Regions from separate parts of the Fictibacillus sp. B-59209 genome, predicted to be linked through region 1. Evidence: riboswitches for the same ligand, from Rfam matches in the RefSeq annotation. Region 1 holds a riboswitch; each other region holds the start of a gene.
The links. Region 1 has a riboswitch for S-adenosylmethionine ahead of P4361_RS16915 (homoserine dehydrogenase). Riboswitches for the same ligand answer to the same signal wherever they lie in the genome.
Positions count from the first base shown of each region.

Region 2: another riboswitch for S-adenosylmethionine. It lies ahead of P4361_RS12400 (bifunctional homocysteine S-methyltransferase/methylenetetrahydrofolate reductase); the one in region 1 lies ahead of P4361_RS16915 (homoserine dehydrogenase).
Region 3: another riboswitch for S-adenosylmethionine. It lies ahead of P4361_RS02855 (homocysteine synthase); the one in region 1 lies ahead of P4361_RS16915 (homoserine dehydrogenase).

Region 1 is NZ_JARMMC010000020.1:94,054-100,952, reverse strand. Features, by position in the region: gene P4361_RS16930 (GNAT family N-acetyltransferase) at 63-530, shown strand; gene P4361_RS16925 (HPr family phosphocarrier protein) at 690-938, shown strand; gene P4361_RS16920 (undecaprenyldiphospho-muramoylpentapeptide beta-N-acetylglucosaminyltransferase) at 1,169-2,239, opposite strand; SAM riboswitch class I at 2,365-2,474, shown strand; SAM riboswitch class I at 2,575-2,683, shown strand; gene P4361_RS16915 (homoserine dehydrogenase) at 2,791-4,059, shown strand; gene P4361_RS16910 (endonuclease MutS2) at 4,562-6,520, shown strand; gene yjcZ (sporulation protein YjcZ) at 6,659-6,877, opposite strand.
Region 2 is NZ_JARMMC010000017.1:27,752-34,650, forward strand. Features, by position in the region: gene metH (methionine synthase) at 1-327, opposite strand, end outside; gene P4361_RS12400 (bifunctional homocysteine S-methyltransferase/methylenetetrahydrofolate reductase) at 320-2,167, opposite strand; SAM riboswitch class I at 2,264-2,376, opposite strand; gene P4361_RS12405 (MBL fold metallo-hydrolase) at 2,490-3,431, shown strand; gene P4361_RS12410 (spore germination protein) at 3,506-3,748, shown strand; gene P4361_RS12415 (spore germination protein) at 3,786-4,028, shown strand; gene P4361_RS12420 (spore germination protein) at 4,128-4,361, shown strand; gene P4361_RS12425 (serine hydrolase) at 4,612-5,406, shown strand; gene P4361_RS12430 (amino acid permease) at 5,494-6,899, shown strand, end outside.
Region 3 is NZ_JARMMC010000005.1:101,120-108,018, forward strand. Features, by position in the region: gene P4361_RS02815 (M23 family metallopeptidase) at 1-502, opposite strand, end outside; gene lipA (lipoyl synthase) at 693-1,586, shown strand; gene P4361_RS02825 (YhcN/YlaJ family sporulation lipoprotein) at 1,884-2,516, opposite strand; gene P4361_RS02830 (YutD family protein) at 2,626-2,901, shown strand; gene P4361_RS02835 (hypothetical protein) at 2,927-3,217, opposite strand; gene P4361_RS02840 (DUF3055 domain-containing protein) at 3,310-3,579, opposite strand; gene P4361_RS02845 (DUF86 domain-containing protein) at 3,735-4,187, shown strand; gene P4361_RS02850 (helix-turn-helix transcriptional regulator) at 4,278-4,919, shown strand; SAM riboswitch class I at 5,264-5,369, shown strand; gene P4361_RS02855 (homocysteine synthase) at 5,674-6,899, shown strand, end outside.

The DNA.
Region 1 (6,899 bases):
CTTATCTAGAAAGAACGATAGTATACAGGTTATGATGGATTCAGATAAAGGGGGAAGACGTTGTGCTGACATGGGAGAAGAGCGGTCCTGACAAAACTATGGACGAACTGGAGATCATGAACACCAATCCGTTTTACAATAAGCTGTTTTACGGTCGTGGCGAAGTGACATTTGAAGAGGTGACGGAAGAGTTAAAGGGATTGGAAGGATCCCCGAGACAACGCTATTTGATTAAAGCGGATGGCAACAACGCTGCGATCGTTGAGTACATTCTGAACAATCCGAAGGACCATAAACCGTGGCTTGGATTTTTAATAGTACACAGGACTTTCCACAGACAGGGGATCGCAAAGGAAATCTATCTAGCATGCGAAGAAGAGATAAAAAAAAATAACAAACAATACTTGCGTCTCGGTGTACTTAGCGGGAATATCCCTGCGCTTTCTTTTTGGTTCAGATTGGGGTTTGCAGAAATAGAAGTAAAGGAAAGCGAGGGAAAGCTTCTTCATATTCTTGAAAAATCTCTTTAAACCGCTAATCAAGTCCTTTTTCCTAAATTCATTCTTACTCACATAAAGGCGAGTGTGCACGCATATCCTCATTGGTGTGCATAAAAGCTAAACCAGCTTAACATGTGCTTAATGATAGTGCATTAAAATGGCAGGGAAAAAGAATAGGAGTGGAAGGTAATGAAGACATATTGCTTTTTGCAGGAAAAAATGAATTCTGCGACAATTAACAAGCTCGTTCTTAAGGCGAACGAATATGAAGAGTGCCAGATCTATTTTGAACTTGATAACTGCCAGATGAACGCTAAAAGCATGCTTAGTATGAGCAAGCTTCGCGGTGTTGCCGGGCTATGCTGCATATCTGCCCAGGGCATGGATAAACAGCACGCATTGGAAGGTCTGAGACAGATCTGCGCTGGGAAAATATAACCATAAGAAATAATCGGGCGAACTATGATTTTTGAACATATTTAGGATTTGTTGAAAATAATTAAGCCGAATTTGAACATAAATCCTTATTTCAGCGATTTGACACATTCATTTCAGCTTTCTGTCCCGACGCACAATAAAAAAGCTTGCACCGCATTATCTGGGCCAAGCTTATCTATTGCTTTTTCCTCTCCTAGCTTTTCCCCATCTCAGAGGAGGAATGGGGAAAGTCATCCTTTTGCTTCTTCTTTAATGATGGAAAACAGATGGTCTAACGCATTACTAAGCTGGCTTTCTTCCATTCTGCTGATATAGGCTTCCTGATTTGAATAAAGCTGCTCAATGCCTTGCATAAGGGATTCAGCAGTCAGGTCTTCTTCAAACAGAACTTCGCAATAGCCTTGTTTTTCAAATGATCGGGCATTTTCAATTTGATCTCCGCGGCTTGCTTCTTTTGAGAGTGGAATGAGAAGCATTGGCTTTCTCAGTGACAAAAACTCAAAGATAGAATTAGAGCCTGCTCTTGAAATGACAAAATCCGTTGCTGCAAGGATATCTGCGAGCTCATCCGATACATATTCGAACTGGATGTAGCCTTTTTTCAGAATGGAAGAATCCTTCTGGCCTTTTCCGCAAAGATGAATGATTTGAAAGCGGGGAAGCAGAGCGTCAAGGCTTAATCTTACGGCCTCATTTATTTTTTTTGATCCGAGACTTCCTCCCATGATCAAGATGATCGGTTTACCAGGAGTCAAACCACAGAAAGCTCTCCCCTTGACTGCGATCCCTTCATGCAGCTCCTTACGGATAACAGCACCCGCGTATACCGTTTTTTCCCTTGGAAGATGATCAGTGGTTTCGGGGAACGTTGTACACACTTTGTTAGCGAAGGGGAGTGAAAGACGGTTTGCAAGCCCTGGACTAAGATCGGATTCATGGGTCACAATTGGCACCTTGTTCATCCGGCTGCCGAGGATTACGGGAACGGAGACGAAACCACCCTTTGAAAAGACCACGTCTGGTTTTATGGTCTTGATGAGCCGAAATGCTTCAAATGCTCCTTGCATGACACGGAACGGATCTTTAAAATTGTTCCAGTCAAAATAGCGCCTTAGTTTACCAGTAGATATGCTGTAATAGCGGACGCCTTCGATGGTTTCTGTCAGTTGCCGTTCAATTCCTCCTTTTGAACCGATATAGCTGACTTCCCAGCCTTCTTTTAAGAACAAAGGAATCAGAGCCAGGTTAACAGAAACGTGCCCGGTGGAACCTCCCCCGGTGAATACGATTTTCTTGCCCAAACCTTCCACCCCTTTTATTTATGTGTTTCTATCATACCAAAAATAATCTGCAATGATTCCAGAAATATCTGAATAATGGTTGACGCTCTCCTGTCTGCCGTGATAGAGTAAGACTAATTTAATGAAGCTTATCAAGAGCGGCGGAGGGAAAGGCCCAATGAAGCCCGGCAACCTTCAAGTATTCTACTTGAAAAGGTGCTAAATCCTTCAAAGGTAAAACTTTGGGAGATAAGAGACGGATCGGAACCATACAGCTCTCTTATCTTCGTGATAAGGGGGTTTTTTGTACTAAAAAAATAAAGTGCTACATAACATGTTTCAATCTCATGATAATACTCTTATCCAGAGCGGCGGAGGGAAAGGCCCGATGAAGCCCGGCAACCTTCAAGTATTCTACTTGAAAAGGTGCTACTACCTGCAGGAAAGAACCCTGGATGATAAGAGGAGGCCGGACTGCAGACCTCTTCTTTAGAAAGAGGTTTTTTCTTTTGCCATCATACAGATACCATTCATCCACTAATAAAAAATTTACTTTTGCAGAAGGAGTGATTATGTTGAAAGAATTAAAAATAGCACTGCTGGGGCTGGGGACTGTAGGATCCGGCGTATATACATCCATCATGGATAGAAAAGGTGCTTTAGAAGAATTGCTGGGTCATCGTCTGAAGCTGTCCAGTATTTTGATTAAGGATTCTTCCAAAGCAAGGCCTTTCGTAAAGGGGGTACCGTTGACGTCCGAATTCGAGAAGGCGATCGGGGAAGAAGTGCCTGATGTGGTCATTGAGGCGATTGGCGGAATCGAGCCTGCACGGTCTTACATCATACAATCACTTGAAGCGGGATGCCATGTGATTTCTGCGAATAAAGATTTGATTGCCCGGCATGGAGAAGAATTAACAGAGCGTGCTGCCGCAAAGGGTGTCCGTTTTGTCTATGAAGCGAGCGTAGGCGGAGGAATACCGATTTTGAGAACATTGAGGGAGCTTTTAAGAATCAATCGGATACAGCATGTAGAAGCCATTTTAAATGGAACGTCCAACTTCATTCTTTCGTACATGAGAACGACAGGTTCCTCGTTTGAAGAAGCGCTGGAACTGGCCCAGAAAAAAGGATATGCAGAGCCGGATCCAACAAATGACATCGAAGGCTTGGACGCATTTTACAAAGCGATGGTGTTGAGCAAATGGATTTATGGCGTGCAGCCATCCTGGGAAGAAGTGCAGGTGGAGGGGATTGGAAATGTGCTTCTTGAGGAGATTCAACTGGCTGAGCAGCTGGGGCTTCGGCTGAAGCATCTCGTTCTTTTAAACGATAGACTTGATCTCCAGGTACAGCCTGTATTTGTGGATAGCGATCATCCGCTGTATGGTGTGGAAGGCGTGGACAATGCCGTCCGTATTCAGACAGACCTTCTCGGCTGTTTGACCTTGCAAGGGCCGGGAGCTGGTGCAGAAGCAACAGCAAGTGCCATTGTGGAAGACTTATTATCGATCTATGAAACTAGGGAAGTATATAGAAACAAACCGGCTGTATCGGAACTCTGCCCTAAGAAACAAGAACAAGAGGTGAATACCTACCTTCTCGTCGGTGAAAAAATTGATTTTACAAAGGAAAGGGTTTCAGCAATTGAAAGGCATGGAATCATTTTAGACCGGACTTCTCTTCGTTTTCAGCATACTTCCCTTGCTGCCCTGCTTTATGAAGGACCGCTCCCTCTAGAAGAGGAGGATGAGTTTATTCCAGTGAACAGCATCTATCCGGTCCGTCTGTCAAAAAGCGGCAAGGGGGCAGAGAAAGAAAAGGTGCCGGTGGCAGAATAGAAGACAGGAATATCCGTGGAGAGTCGGCTCTCTGCGGATTTTTTTACCCATCATGTTGACAAAGGAAAGGGTTTTACATATGATGGAAGTAACAAAAGGAAGGGAGTTGTGTGGATGAGCGTTCACGTTCTTAACTAAGCGAATTGGATAGTTGGAGCAAAAAGGCCGTGCTTGAAGCGGTTGTATTCTAGATGTCTTTTTGCGGCCACCAATAGTTAAGAACAGCGGTCAGCATACAACATTATCATTTTCGTGTACGTATTTTGTGCAACGAACGATGCCGCGCTCTTTGGGCGTATTTTTTTATGCTTTTTACAGCTTCCATAAGTCAGGGGACAGCTGTATGGAGAGGCGTATCCTTCCACACGAAAATTGATAACAGGCAGAAATGGCGGCGGTCCATTTCTGCCTTTTTTTATTGCATGATCTGGCCCTGTTCCCGGGAAAGGGGGAACTGTTTTATAGATTAGTTATTCGAAAAAATATGAGGAGGCAACTACCTTTGAACACCCATACAATTAACATGCTCGAATTTAATAAAATTACAGAAACATTATCTGCGTATGGATTAAACGAGAGTACAAAAAGAAAAATTTTAGAGCTAATGCCCTCTGGACAGATCACAATCATTAAGAATTGGCTAAGAGAGACGACGGAAGCGGCAGCAATTCTTAGAAAGTCTTCAAGCGTTCCTATTGCGAACTTGAACGGGATCGACCATGTGATGACGATTCCAGATAAAGGCCTTCTCTTAAGCCCTGAACAGCTGCAGCTTATTTGCGGGCTTGCAGAAAACGTAGAGCGCTTGCAGCGGTATATGAAGGACAAAGAATTTCTTGCACCAACTGTGTCTGCTTATGCATACTCCCTGTTTGAACTGAAAGACCTCAAATCTGAAATTCAGCGCTGTATCCGTAACGGAAGAGTGGATGACGGAGCCAGCAAGCCGCTTGAAAAAGTAAGAAAGAGGATGCTGGCCTGTGAGGAAAAAATCAAAGCGAAGCTGGATCATATTCTAAAATCACCGGCCTATCGGGATATGCTTCAGGAACCAATGATTTCGGTGAGAGACGGAAGGTATGCCATCCCTGTAAAAAGTAAATTTAAACGGAGCATGGATGGGCAGATCATTGATTCCTCTTCCAGCGGATCCACCGTTTTTATAGAACCGAAAGATGTCCGCAAGCTGCAGGATGAGCTTCAGCTTCTGCAGGCAGAGGAAGATATCGAAACAGCAAGGGTGCTGGGCAGATTAACAGGTCTGGTTGCAGGCTGCAAACATGAGATCTCAGTTAATATTGAAGGGATGCTTCATTATGATTTTATTTTTGCCAAAGCCAAATACAGCATCGCCCTTGATGGCAGGGAGGTTTCACTTAATCGTGAAAAACGGACCATTATCCATGAAGGAAGGCATCCGCTGCTCGGAAGCCATGCTGTTCCTTTGAATTTCCGGCTCGGTGAAAACTATGGAGCACTCGTTATTACGGGTCCGAATACCGGCGGAAAGACGGTAGCCATAAAAACGGCAGGACTGCTGACGCTGATGGTTCAGTCGGGGCTTCATATTCCTGCTGGAGAGGGGAGCGAGTTTGGAATCTATTCAGAGGTGCTGACAGATATCGGTGACCATCAGAACATTGAACAGTCGCTGAGCACATTTTCGGCGCATATGACGAACATTATCTCCATCCTTCAGAAGGCCGGTCCTGATACGCTTGTAATCCTCGATGAACTTGGTGCAGGAACCGATCCTGCTGAGGGAATGGGGCTGGCTGTAGCCATTCTTGAAGAATTGTTTGAGAGAGGCGCTTCCATTCTAGCCACGACCCATTACAGTGAGATTAAAGATTTTGCTTATCTTACTCCAGGATTTGAGAACGCATCGATGGCTTTTGACCTCGAATCTCTAAAGCCGCTTTATGAGCTGAAGATTGGGGAAGCTGGTGAAAGCCAGGCCTTTTCCATCGCTTGGAAGCTGGGTCTCGAACAAAAGCTGATCACAAGGGCAAAACAAATAACGAGCAAAGAGGTTTCAGAAAAGAAAGAGAGCACTTTGTTCGATTTACTGCATGTAGAAGCACAAACGCAAATGTTAAGGAAAAGAAGAGAAGCAGAAGAAGGGAGAAACCGCAGGAAACGAGAAGCAGAAAAGAAAACGGAAGAAAAACCGGAAGCCCGGACATTCGAAGTGGGGGATCGGGTGTATGTATCCAGTTTAAAAACGGCGGGCATCATCTGTTCGGAAGAAGATAAAAGAGGAGAATACGAAGTGATTGTCCAAGGAGAAAAGGTGAAGATCCATAAGCTTCGCCTCACCCTCCATATTTCAAGAACCGAGCTGTATCCTGAGGGATATGATATGGATATTGTTTTTGAAACCAAGGAAAACCGAAAAAAAGACCGGCTCTTGAGCAAACGTCATGTTGATGGAATGGTGATCAACAGAGACGAAGAATGAAGAATAGAAGCTGCTAAAATGGTTGGTGCCAGGCACCACAATTACACAAGTGTGTAATTACGGTGCCAGGCACCAAAACCAAAACCCAACAAAAAGATCCAGGCGCCTCCGCCTGGATCTTTTTGTTCTGCAATAAAATTAGCAGCTGCTGCTGGATTCACATCCACCGAGATGGCCAATCCCGCACGAACAGCCGATGATGATCAAGAGGATAAACAATACGATAATAATCGCAAATCCTCTTCCGCCGCCGTAACCGTAGCCGCCGTAGCCGCCGTAACCGCCATATCCGTGACATCCGCCGCCATAACCGTACCCGTAAGAAGCTGCAACAGGAACGTTTAGCGGAGCATTCATCGGTACATTAATCGGTGCGTTT
Region 2 (6,899 bases), on a different contig from region 1:
GACCTTATCGGCAGCTTCCCGCGCGATCTCTGCTGCTATTTTGTTCGTTTCATATGCTTTATAGCCGAGGCCGTATTCGTCGAGCACAATATCAGTGGCCCCGAACGTATTGGTTTCAACGATATCAGCACCTGCTTCTAAATATTGCAAATGGACATCCAGAATTACATCAGGACGGGTAAAGTTCAGGTTTTCATTGCAGCCGTCCAGGTCTTCTCCGCCAAAGTCTTCGGCAGTCAGATTGGCTTGCTGGAGGATGGTGCCCATTGCCCCGTCCATGATCAGTATTTTATTCTTAAGCTGTTGTTGAAGGGTTTGATTAGACATTCTGAATCCTCCTTGTTTTTTTGCGGTCAATTTCGTAGGCATACTCCGTCAGTTCAGCCGTCAATTCATATCGCATGAATGGAGTGATCAGATAGAGGCCATTAAACAGTTCAGAAGCGGCATCTATCAGAGATTTTGAGATGGCAAGGCCTTCCCTTGCTGCGGAAACTGGGTCGTCTTTAAACTTCGCCATACGGTCACGCACATCGTCTGTCAGTTTGATGCCCGGCACCTCATAATGAAGAAAATCAGCATTGCGGCTTGAGGTGAGCGGCATAATCCCAACGTAGAAAGGAACCGGCAGATCTTTTACAGCTTCGTGGAACTCCAGCAGTTTCTCTTCAGAGTACACCGGCTGGCTGATAAAGTAGTCGGCGCCGCTTTCTATTTTTTTCTCTGCCCTCTGAACCGCTCTTTCCAGTGACTTCACATTTGGATTAAAGGCGGCACCGACGGTAAATTGCGTTTTTTGTCCCAAGTCTTTTCCGGAAAGTGAAACCCCTTCGTTAAACTGTTTGATCATTTTGATCAGTTCTATGGAGGTAACATCATAGACGCTTGAAGCTCCCGGAAAATCGCCTACCTTTGCCGGATCCCCGGTAATTGCCAAAATATCGTGAAGTCCGAGTGTATGCAGCCCCATGAGATGAGACTGCAGACCGATAATATTCCGGTCTCGGCAAGCGAGATGAACGATCGGCTGGACTCCAGTCCGTGCCTTAGCCAAAGAAGATAGGGAGGTATTGCAGATTCTTGGTGATGCCAACGAGTTGTCTGCAAGCGTAATGGCATCTGCCCCGGCTTCTTTCAATGCCTTTGCTCCTTCAAAAAAACGGGAGGTATCAAGCTTGCGGGGAGGATCAAGCTCAACGATGACCGATCGCCTTTCTTTTAGAATATCAGGCAGGGAAATCCCAGGTTTCTGCCTCGTTTCAACAACGGCAATAGGCTCTGGGCGCTGTCTGACTTCCTTTTCGGTAACAGGCTTCAGTCCATGAAGCTCTTCAGCGAAAGCCTCAATATGAGCAGGAGTTGTTCCGCAGCAGCCTCCGAGCAGGCGGATGCCTTGGTTTCTGAAAAGTGAAGCACTGTTCTTGAAATACTCCGCATCTCCTTCATACTGAAATTTTCCGTCCACATAGGAAGGAAGACTTGCATTCGGATAAGAGGAAAGATAGGCATGCTTGGGAATTTCCACTTCCTCAAGTGTCTTGATCATATGAAAGGGCCCAAGACGGCAATTCAGCCCTACGACATCCGCTCCTAAATCTTCAAGGCGTCTAATCGCTGTATTGATGGGTGTTCTGTCGTTTAGAATACCGACTTCCTGCAAAGAAATCTGCGAGATGATCGGAATGCTGGTCTGGCTGCGTGCAATTTCAAGAACGGTTTCCAATTCTTCCAAATCGTAAAAGGTCTCAAGAAGAAGGCCATCCACTCCTTCCAACAGAAGACAGTAGAGCTGTTCCCTAAAGCTTCTCTTTATTTCTTCAATCGTAAGTGAGCTTGGGCCCGTTCCACGGATTCCTCCGATGGTTCCCAGTACATACGCTTCATTGGCAGCTGCTTTTTTTGCAAGTCTTACAGCCGCACTATTCAGCTCTTTGACTTGCTCCTCCAATCCATATCTTTGCAGTTTAATATAGTTGGCGCTGTACGTATTGGTCTGAATGACATCTGCACCGGCCTGTATGTAAGCCTGGTGGATGGACTGAATCTGATCAGGGTGCGTCAGATTCAGCTGCTCAAAACAGCAATCCGTTCCATACGAGTAGAGAAGTGTTCCCATTGCCCCATCGGCAATCAAGATTTTGTCTTCAAGATCTTTCAATAATCCCATTATGCGGTCCTCCTGTTAGTTCGGTATCTTCCAGCGGCCCAATAAAATAAAAAAAGCCTTCTTAAAGAAGAAGACTTTGAAAGTTCGAGGTCATTCTTCTTATCTTCCAAGTTCGATTCGAACTTGTTGGACTTAGCACCTTTTCAGCTGCAGAGCTGAAGGTTGCTGAGGTGTCAACGGGCCATTCCCTTAACCTCTCTGGATAAGAAACCAAATAGCTATAAAATTAATTCTCTATACCTTACAATAATTGTTGGAAGATTTCAATAGCTTTTTCAAATGAAAAAAATGGTTGAGTTTTTATCAAAGGGGGACTCCTATAATGAAGAATAAGTATACCAACCTTGACGGGATACAAAACACACATACATTTAAAGATTTGCTGCGGTGGAGAAGAGAAAGGCGCGGCAACAAAAAAGATTTAGCTCAGCAGATTCCGCAAAGCCCGAAAAAGGAGATCAGCAGATTAAAAGAAAACCGGCAGCATCATTCCATCACATGGATCGGCCATTCTACTTTTCTCATTCAGATGGGCGGATGCAATATTCTGACCGATCCTGTCTGGGCAAAAAAGATGGGGCTGCAAAAGCGGCTGACTGATCCCGGAATTCCCATCAGCCACCTGCCAGAGATCGATCTCGTCCTCATCTCCCATGGCCACTACGACCACCTTGACTTTCCAAGTATTAAAAATCTGACAGGAGATATTTCCTTTTACGTGCCAGCAGGTTTGAAATCAATGTTTCAGAAAAAAGGATATGAGAAGGTATTCGAAGCTAATTGGTGGGATAACTTTTCTGAAAAGGGGCTGTCGCTCACGTTCGTCCCTGCTCAGCATTGGACCAGGAGGACGGCATTTGATATGAATACTTCTCACTGGGGAGGATGGGTCATTCAAGACATGAAGACAGGTGAAACACTTTATTTTGCAGGAGATACCGGGTATTTCAGAGGCTTTGAGGAGATTGGAGATCAATTTGAACTCGATACCGTTCTTATGCCGATAGGGTCTTATGAACCGGAGTGGTTTATGAAAATATCGCATATTAATCCTGAAGATGCTGTGAAAGCTTTTCAGGAAACAAAGGGAGCCTACTGTATTCCAATGCATTACGGAGCTTACAGGCTGGCGGATGATACAGGGCCTGAAGCCTTGGAGCGTTTGCATAAAGAATGGGGAAGAAAAGAACTGAAAGATCACAGGCTTAAGGTACTGTTGCTCGGGGAGACATGGTGGAAAAGTGGAAAGGAGCAGCCGCAATAGCCTGATTCCCGTTTTTCACCTTTAAGGGACATTTATCATACACTACACTAACACTTTTAAAGGTGGAGATAGCAATGGGGTGCATGGTTAATATTTACTATCTGAAGATAAATAGTCTGGCGAGCAACAGTTCATTGAATCTGGGATCAACCTTTCATAATAGCCATACAGCAAATACAAAATCTACAGGGGACAATAGTTCTGTAGGAGATCATTCACCAGCAGAAGCCATGATGAAAAACATGGTCTTTGATCCGGATGTTAATGATCAAAATGAATACGGAAATGCAGATACTTCGGTTGCAAACCAGCCTTAATGAAATGGAGCAATAAAAGAAGAAGGGGGGTCACCTCATGCCATATTTGTTTAATATTTTTAATATCAAAACGAATGGTGTGACCATGAACGGTAACATAGATATCGGCCCGACCGTCCATAACAGCCATACAGCCAATACAAAGTCAGTTGGTTCTACGATCTCTCTTGGAGACTTTTCTCCGTCAACTGGATTTATGGTGAACAGCAACATCGATCCGGATATCAGCGACCAAGGCCAGGTAGCGAACCCGTCCGCTCCAGTCACTAACCAGCCTTAACGTTCACCCGCCTGTTTTTACCGAAAGAGGGAGTCTGTCCAATCAGCTTTTTGTTCAAGCCATACACTGTAGGTAAAGAGCGAAAAGGATGGAACAGATTTGCGTTTTTCTTTCAGAATAGGAAAAATCATCACAAATGGTGTGACTCAAAATGGAAACATCGATATTGGAAGTACCGTCCAGAACAGCCATACAGCCAATACCAAATCGGTAGGGGCGGTTGTGGCGTTCGGTGACTGCTCAGATGCCTGCGCGTATATGATCAACTTCAACGAAGACAACGACGAAAATGATATGGGTCAAAGCGAAGGACAGGACGATCAGCAGAAATAATGAAGGAGCGCTTAATGGTAGCGCTCTTTTTCTTTGTCCGAGAAGGAGTTCTTTGCCCTAAAAAAGAAGCCTAGTGGTAGTGGTGGAGAATAATCTTTAAGGAGTTGCCATCGGATTTGAAAGAATACGCGCCGATCTCGTGAAAATACGATCCAATCTCAAAGAAATACAATCCAATCTCAATGAAATACGATCCGATCTCTGCAAAATACAGATAAAATGCAATGCACGTACTAGAAAGGAGCACGTAATGAAGTTAAATGAACTGAATAACAGGGTAAATGACATTATTAGCGGCCAAAATGGAGATTATGCTTACTGGATTGAAACGGAGGATGGCCACATTGAGTTTCAGGCAGATGAGGTATTCCCAGCCGCAAGCCTTATCAAGATACCCATTTTAATTGAAGCCTTTCGGCAGACAGAAGCAGGTCAAATCGATCTCGCTTCCCGTATTTCATTAAAACAGGAGGTAAGGGTTGGCGGTGCCGGGGTTCTCCAGCTTTTTTCTGATGAATCAGCTGTTACTGTAGCAGATATTCTCACGTTGATGATCACTGTTTCTGATAACATGGCAGCCAACATTATGATTGAAAAAACAGGCATGGAGAGAATTAATGATCTCCTGGCTGAATTGGGCTGCAGTCAGACAGTGCTCCAACGCAAGCTGATGGATTTCGAAGCTGTTAAGCAAGGAAAGAACAACTATACTTCCGCAAGAGATGTTATTCTTCAGCTGAAGGAGATTGACAGGGGAGGCAGGTTAAAGGACAAGAGCAGCCAAACCATACTTCATATTCTTCAAAATCAGCAGTTTCGCTATAAGCTTCCCGCCTATATGGATGAAGAAAAGATAACCATCGCGAATAAAACCGGAGAATTGGACGGAGTAGAGCACGACGCAGGCATTTTCACGTTTAAGAGAGAAAAGCTGTTTGCAGCGGTTCTAACGAAAAATTTACCGAGTGAAGCAGAAGGAAGACAAGCCCTGGCGCTTATTGGGAAAGCGTTGAATGACTATCTCTTGAATTATCAAAAAAATTAGAAAAAATTGTTTTTGGCTTCTTCGACAAAAAATGATAAAATTATGAATACTTAGTGAAAACGCATACATAAAAACAGAGGTGAACAGATGATTACGAATCAAAATGATCAAGGGCTCAAGCGAGGCATGAAAGCACGGCATTTATTTATGATCTCCCTGGGTGGTGTAATCGGAACCGGATTCTTTCTCGGTTCGGGAATGACCATTCATGATGCCGGTCCGGCAGGCGCGGTGATTTCTTATCTCGTTGGCGGATTTATCATGTACTTGACGATGCTCTGTCTTGGTGAGCTTTCAGTTGCTATGCCTGTATCCGGTTCTTTCCAAACATATACGACTAAATTTATCGGGCCTGGAACAGGTTTTGCCGTCGGATGGCTCTACTGGCTAGGATGGGCGGTTACCGTAGCCCTGGAATTTTTCTCAGCTTCAGCTTTAATGCAGAGATGGTTCCCTCATTCCGAACTTTGGATGTGGAGCTTAATTTTTGCAGGTATATTATTTTCTTTGAACGCACTCTCTGCGAAAGCTTTCGGAGAATCAGAATTTTGGTTTGCGAGCATAAAGGTTCTTGCCATTATTTTATTTATTATACTTGGCGGAGCGGTGATTTTTGGTCTGGTTGATATGAAAGGCGCCAGCTCAGCTCCAGGCTTCACAAATTTTGTTTCAGCGGGATGGTTTCCGAATGGATTCAGTGCTCTGTTTGTCACCATGATTGCTGTTAACTTCTCTTTCCAGGGAACCGAGCTGATTGGAATAGCTTCTGGAGAAAGTGAAAATCCTGAAAAAACCATTCCACGTTCCATTCGTCAAACGGTTTGGAGAACACTTTTCTTTTTTGTTCTTGCGATTGGTGTGCTTGCCGCATTAATGCCAATGTCTAAAGCAGGAAAAGTGGAAAGCCCGTTTGTCGTGGTCTTTGACAGCATCGGCATCCCGTATGCTGCGGATATTATGAACTTCGTTATCTTAACCGCGCTGCTGTCTGTTGCCAACTCAGGTTTGTATGCGGCAACTCGTATGCTCTACTCGCTTTCAAAAGAAGGAATGGCCAGTCCGGCTCTGGGAAGAGTAAACAAACGCGGTATTCCGATGAACGCGCTTTATATCACAATTGGCGTTGCCTTGCTTTCATTATTGTCTGCATTTAAAGCGGAAAAAACAGTGTTTGAATGGCTTCTGTCATTGGCAGGTTTGGGTGCGCAAGTGGGCTGGATTGCCATTACCGCTTCACAGTTCGCCTTTAGAAGAAAGTTCATCCGTGACGGAGGAAAGGTTGAGGATTTGAAGTTTAAGGTACCGTTGTTTCCAATCCTTCCGCTTTTCGCCACTACGCTGAACCTTGGTGTTTTGATCAGTATGGCCTTTGATCCTGCACAGCGTCTCGCTCTTTATTTAGGTGTTCCTTTCTTTATTGGCTGTTACCTGTATTATTACTTGGTCATTAAGAAAAGAGAAAAAACAGCAGCACTGCAGCGTAAAGCTATATA
Region 3 (6,899 bases), on a different contig from region 1:
TTTGGGCATTCTCCATAATGATGCTGACAGCCTTATCCCGTCTATAGAATTCCCATAATCCAATTTTAAAATTTTCTTGATCAAACCCGTATTTCTGGATAATGTTCGCAAACGTGTACAGCAAATCCTCGTCATTGTTCCTATCGGCGACTCCATCATTATTCCCATCCATCCCTGCACCGCCAAATATTCGAATGGAATCAGGGCTTTTGTCCTCCATGTTTGGATTTAACGGTCCTGACCATTGAATAGGGGAAAAATAAATGCCGACAAGTCCGGAAGCATCAGGAAGATCTCTTCGGGCACGCCGTACGCTTCGTTCGTACTGATCGACACCAGCGAAGTAGTACCAGGGAATACTCGATACCGTTTCCATCTTTTTATATAGTGCCAGCCGCTGTACATCTTCTTTATTATAGGTTGGTGCGGCCAAGGCCTCCCGCTCAGGAAAAATAAAACCGATCAAGGAAGCAAACAAGAAAAGTCTTAGCCATTTTTTCATGGTGAGTTCTTCAACTCCTTTCCTGAATCATATCCTTAGTTTGGTTGGGAAAAGAAATTTCATATTATATAAATGATGGAAATATCATGGATTGGAGTTTTCCCGCCAGTTATGTTAAAGTTTCTAATGTATCTCTACCTTTTAAAGCACAAGATTTTTTTGTGCAGGACGATGAATTGGAGTGAGGATTTTGGCTAAGAAAGAAGAGCACATCCGTAAACCGGAATGGCTAAAAATAAAGCTGAACACAAACGACAACTATAAAGGCCTCAAAAAAATGATGCGCGAAAAGAAGCTACATACCGTTTGTGAAGAAGCGCGTTGCCCGAACATCCATGAGTGCTGGGCAGTAAGAAAAACGGCAACCTTCATGATTCTTGGTGACGTGTGTACCCGTGCCTGCCGTTTTTGTGCAGTAAAGACGGGATTGCCGACAGAACTGGATCTGCAGGAGCCGGAACGCGTAGCGGAATCTGTTGAACAAATGGGATTGAAGCATGTGGTCATTACCGCTGTTGCCCGTGACGATCTGAAAGATGGAGGTGCAGCTGTTTTTGCGGAAACCGTTAGAGCGATTCGCAAGCGCAATCCGTTCTGTTCCATTGAAGTTCTTCCTTCCGATATGATGGGCGTTCAAGAAAACCTGGAAACTTTAATGGATGCCAAGCCTGATATCATGAACCACAATATTGAGACGGTAAGACGCTTGACACCAAGAGTCAGAGCCCGTGCGACGTATGAGCGCACACTTGAGTTCCTGCGCCGTGCAAAAGAAATGAACGAAAACATTCCTACAAAATCGAGCATTATGATCGGCCTCGGGGAAACAATGGAAGAAATCATTGAAACTTTTGATGACCTTCGTGCCAACAATGTCGATATCGTTACCGTTGGACAATATTTACAGCCGACAAAGAAACATTTAAAAGTTCAAAAATATTATCATCCAGACGAATTTGCGGAGCTTCGCAAAATTGCTCTTAGCAAAGGATTCAAGCATTGTGAAGCAGGCCCGCTTGTCCGTTCCTCTTACCATGCAGATGAACAGGTAAATGCTGCCAACAAAGCGGTTCAAAGCAACTAATTAGAAAAAGGGGCTGTCCTGAAAGTCAAAAATTGACCTTCAGGCAGCTCCTTTTTGGCTTGAAAAATCTTCAATGAAAAGTTGATTGAAGTGGAAGATGCGAGACTCCTCGAAAATGAACTTCACATTTTCTTCGTGCGATATAACGCTGCCGAAGCTTTCCTTGTCCTGCGGGACTAGCGTGACAGGTGAGACTCCCGCAGGTGCTTGCACCAAGAGGCTCACCGCACGCCACGCGGAAAGCGAGCAGCATGAAGCGGAAATCAACAGCTTCCAGACTTCTTGGCCAGCCTTTTTTTATTTATTCATCGGGCTGTTCATTTCACCTTTCATTTCCCCGTTCTGATTCTCGCCATCGCTTACTTTGTATCCTTGCGGAGATTTTTTCATCTGTGCAACCAATCGGTCGATGATGCCCTCGGCGTTTTCAGTATCATAGTTGATGGAGCGGTACTGCTCGAGTTTGCCGATCATGCCTTTTTTATCTGAAACGTAGACATGGTAGTAGCGGGGGACGACGGAAAAAGCTGTTTTTTTAACATTATCCGCCATGGCCATCCGATTTTTGCTGGTTGTTTCGTAAGCCATGAGGACTTCTTCATCTGTAACCAAAACAGCCATATCTTTAATGTTCGGCAGGCGTACAGCCATGTCAGTAATCATGTCAGCCAGTTTTTGGCGATCCATTTTCGGTATTTGATTGGCAGAGAGGGGCTTTCTGTTCTCTCCCTTATATTCATGTCGCACATAGCCGAAGTCCCCGTATCTTCTGTCGGTTCCCATCGTATTATTATCATTTTTGTAATTTTTGTAGCTGGTGTTGGAAAATTTATAACCGCTTGTTGTTTCTTTTCTCGTGTCATCATCCGAGCAGGCAGCGGTAAACAGGGTAAAGGATAGGATCATTAATGCAGCAATTTTCTTGTTCATGTGATTCACCTCCTTATCCTTAGGTTGACCACAATAAAAAACTTTTTACAAAGAAATTGTTGGCTGTATTTTTATGGGACATGGTAAAATATAAAAGTGAGGTGAGTTCATGATTTGTATTGGTGAGCATTGCTACGAACTGATAGAGAATAATAAAGAGGCCTTTGATGAGGAACTGCTCAAATCAAGGTACAGCGAAATTTTACATAAATATGATTATCTTGTCGGTGATATCGGCTATGAACAGCTCAGGCTGCGCGGCTTTTTCGAAGACGGACATGATAAAGCGACATATGACACGAAGATCAGTACGCTTCCGGAATACATTTATGAGTATTGTAACTTTGGCTGTCCTTATTTTGTGCTAAAGAAAATAACCCCCTGATCAACAAGGGGTTATTTATCCTGCCTTATTTATAATTTTGGTATGGTTCTTCTGTATCTTCTCCAGGATCATCATGCGTCGGATGGGCACCGGGATATTGGCGTTCCATGCCGGCGTGAAGATTTTTATATTCATAGTTGAAGGCGCTGTAATACCGCTGATTTTCTTCCCAGGGAGTAGATTTTCCAAGCTTTGCATTAATTGGAGATCCGTATGGTCCTTCAGGCAAGTCTTCAGGCAGAACATAGCGCCTGCGGGTTTCCACATTAGAGAAATCCGTATAGGTTTTTTTATCCTTGTTATACAAAATAACCATTCCCTTCAGGCAGGTTAAGGATAGAAGGCATCTATCCTTTTTTAAACTGCCCATGAAATGGCTTTTTTTGTGTGGGTAATTTTCCCGCAAAACTATAGTGTTTCGTATAGGAACTCCCGAAGCTCCTGTGCATCTTCCTCATTAAGCTGGAAAACATGCTCCAAGTATCCCTCTTCTTCAAGGTCATCTTCTCCTATGATGGAAAAACGGCTTCCCTGCAGATCGAGAATCAGGCTCTTGCCGTAATGTCTTCCTGTTTTTACAATGGCGAGGTCAAATCGGGTATTCGTTCCCATAAAACTTACGAAGCGTGTCTCGGATTTCTCGGTATCGTCATACAGAAAAAAGCGTTCTTCTGCCACATTCAGTCCTCCTTGCCGCAAGGGCTTTCCTTCTTTCTTCCCCATGATAGCAGACAAGCCGGTATAAGAAAATAGGAGGCTCCTTCCGTAATTCTCCTTGAATTTTGTGATAAACTAATAAGGACTATGCAGAATGACAAGGCAGGGTGATACATATGTATTTTGTTGACAGAAAAAAAATTGAACACCATTTAGTATATCTGGGATCATTGCATCAGCAGGCAAAGAAACTGGCCGGCAAGGAAGGCGATGTAGAAAAGCTGGCTCTTGAACGAGCGGCTCACGTTATCATCGAAAGTATGATCGATGTGGGTAATTCGATGATCGATGGCTTCATAATGAGGGATCCGGGCAGTTATGAAGACATATTGGATATCCTTGAGGATGAAAAAGTGATCACCGCGCAAAATGCGAAAGGATTGAAAAAGGTCGTATCACTGCGCAAAATGCTGGTCCAGCAATTTGCGAGTGTCAGCCATTCTGAAATTTCCGAGGTCCTTTTGGAGAATTCTGGATCGATCGAAAGTTTCCCTGCCGATGTGAGACGCTATATTGAACAAGAATTGGGGCCTGTTTCTGCATTTTTGCCTGAAGAGGAGCAGAAGTAAAAGCTGCTATCCCTATTTCTAAACATTTTTGTTTAGAATGTACTTTTGCTAGAAAATGCTGTAAGATAGGGGTAAGGAAGGTGATTGTTAATGGCTATGGCTAATAACACCTCTACCCGTTCTGAAATCATTCATATGCTTAAGCGATATAGAAAATTGACGGTTACTGAAATGGCCAGCCGCCTTGGGATTACCGAGATGGCTGTCAGGCGCCACTTAAATACATTAGAGAGAGACAGGCTCGTTGAAACCACCCTGGTCCGCCAGGCCATGGGACGGCCGCTGAATGTGTATCAGCTCTCCGAAGCTGCGGATGAACAATTTCCGCGCAACTATTCGGGGCTGACCGTTGAATTTATGAGAGACATTCAGGAGATTGCCGGTGAGAAAGCTGTGCATGAATTGTTTGTCCGCCGGGAAAACCGCTTAAATGATAAGTATAAGAAACGGATGGAGAATAAGAGCTTTGAGCAAAAGGTGGCCGAACTCGCCGACATTCAAAACGAAGCCGGCTATATGGTCGAGTGGGAAAAAACAGAAGACGGCCAGTATGAATTAAAAGAATTCAACTGCCCGATTGCCAAAGTAGCAAATGAATATCAGAATGCCTGCTCATGTGAGCTTTCTTTATTCCAGAGAATGCTCGGTACAGACCATGTGGAACGCACAGAATGTCTTGCTAAAGGCGGCTCGTATTGCAAATATTTGATTTCCGAAGAGAAAAACGCATAAACCCTACTGGCTGATCCGCCAATAGGGTTTATTTTTTTGTTGGATTTTTACGATCATCCGCCCTCTATTCTTTCCTTCTGTTGTCGTAAGAAGGACGTCAGGTAGAGCTCTTCGAGGGTGATCTCTTTTTCCATCGTCTCGCTGGCCACACTTTTTCTCTTACTGGAGCAGGGCAGAAGACCGATATGGTATTGCTGACTGCAGCAGAAAATAAAAAATGCAAAGTTTCGAACATCGGCCAGGGGGAGCGTGCCAAAAACTTTGCCACTTCCTTATCGTGAAAAAAAGGGTTGACTTCAACATTAAAGTTCAGTATTATTCAAAATAACTTAATATTCAGATGTATCTTATCCAGAGAGGTGGAGGGACTGACCCGATGAAACCCGGCAACCAGCAGAAATGCATGGTGCTAATTTCAGCAGAACACGCAAATGTTCTGAAAGATGAGAGCCGACGGTGAAAACTGCGACCTCTTCTTTTAGAAGAGGTCTTTTTGATTGTCCAGCTTCAGTGCCCAATGCTGAAAACGAACTTGAGTTTTCAGCTAAGGTCCTTGATAGATGAAAAGTAAGACTTTCTTTTCATCCTTAGTCATCTTCGTTCTTCTCCCTCAACACAAAAAACGTGTTGCTTGAGAAGAACTCAAGCGCTTCTCGGACCTTAGCAGGGCACTTCAGCTTTTCTTGTTGGCTAACATTTTACTCAGATCCTTGCCTCTGTTTAAACCACTACATTTTAGAAGGAGAGATTGAACATGAGTGAAGAAAGAGAATATGGTTTTGAGACGGTTTCATTGCACGAGGGACAGAAAGTAGATCCGACAACAGGCGCGAGAGCGGTTCCTATTTACCAGACAACGTCTTATCAATTCAACAGTACGGAGCACGCAGCCAACCTTTTTGGTTTAAAAGAGTTTGGGAACATTTACAGCCGAATCATGAATCCGACACAGGATGCGTTTGAACAGACGATTGCAAAGCTAGAAGGCGGTGTTGGAGCGCTGGCGGTTGCATCCGGCCAGGCGGCGATTACGTATTCCATTTTAAACATAGCGGGAGCAGGTGACGAAATTGTAGCGTCTGGCTCTCTATATGGCGGAACGTATAACTTGTTTGCGAATACACTTCCGAAGCTCGGAATCAATTTTAAATTTGCAGAAGTGGATAACCTTCAATCCTTCCGTGATGCCATTACTGAAAAGACAAAAGCGGTTTACATCGAGACGATCGGGAATCCGAAAATTGACGTGGCAGATATCTCAGCCATTGCAGAAATTGCTCATGAAGCAGGGGTTCCGCTTATCGTAGACAATACGTTTGCAACACCATATCTTTGCCGTCCGATCGAGTATGGAGCAGACATTGTCGTTCATTCCGCTACAAAATTCATTGGCGGACACGGCACATCGATTGGAGGATTAATTATAGATTCCGGTAAGTTTGATTGGACGAACGGCAAATTCCCAGGACTTACGGAGCCGGATGAAAGCTATAATGGCGTCGTTTATACGGAAGCAGTCGGACCGCTGGCTTATATTATCAAGGCGCGTGTCCAATTGCTCAGAGACCTCGGTTCTTGCGTATCACCGTTTAACTCCTTCCTCTTTATTCAAGGGCTTGAAACGCTGGCCCTGCGTGTAGAACGGCATAGTGAAAATGCCCTGAAGGTGGCGAAATACTTAAAAGAACATCCTGCTGTGGACTGGGTGAACTATCCTGGATTAGAAGATAACAAGTATAATGAGCTGGCGCAGAAATATTTGCCTAAAGGTGCTGGTGCCATCCTCACTTTCGGTGTAAAAGGCGGGGTAGAAGAAGGAAGAAAGCTCATTGAAAGTGTGAAGTTATTCTCTCACTTGGCGAATGTCGGTGATTCTAAATCATTAATCATCCATCCGGCAAGCACTACGCATCAGCAGCTGACAGAGGAAGAGCAGCTTAGAGCAGGAGTATCGCCTGAGATGGTAAGGCTGTCGGTGGG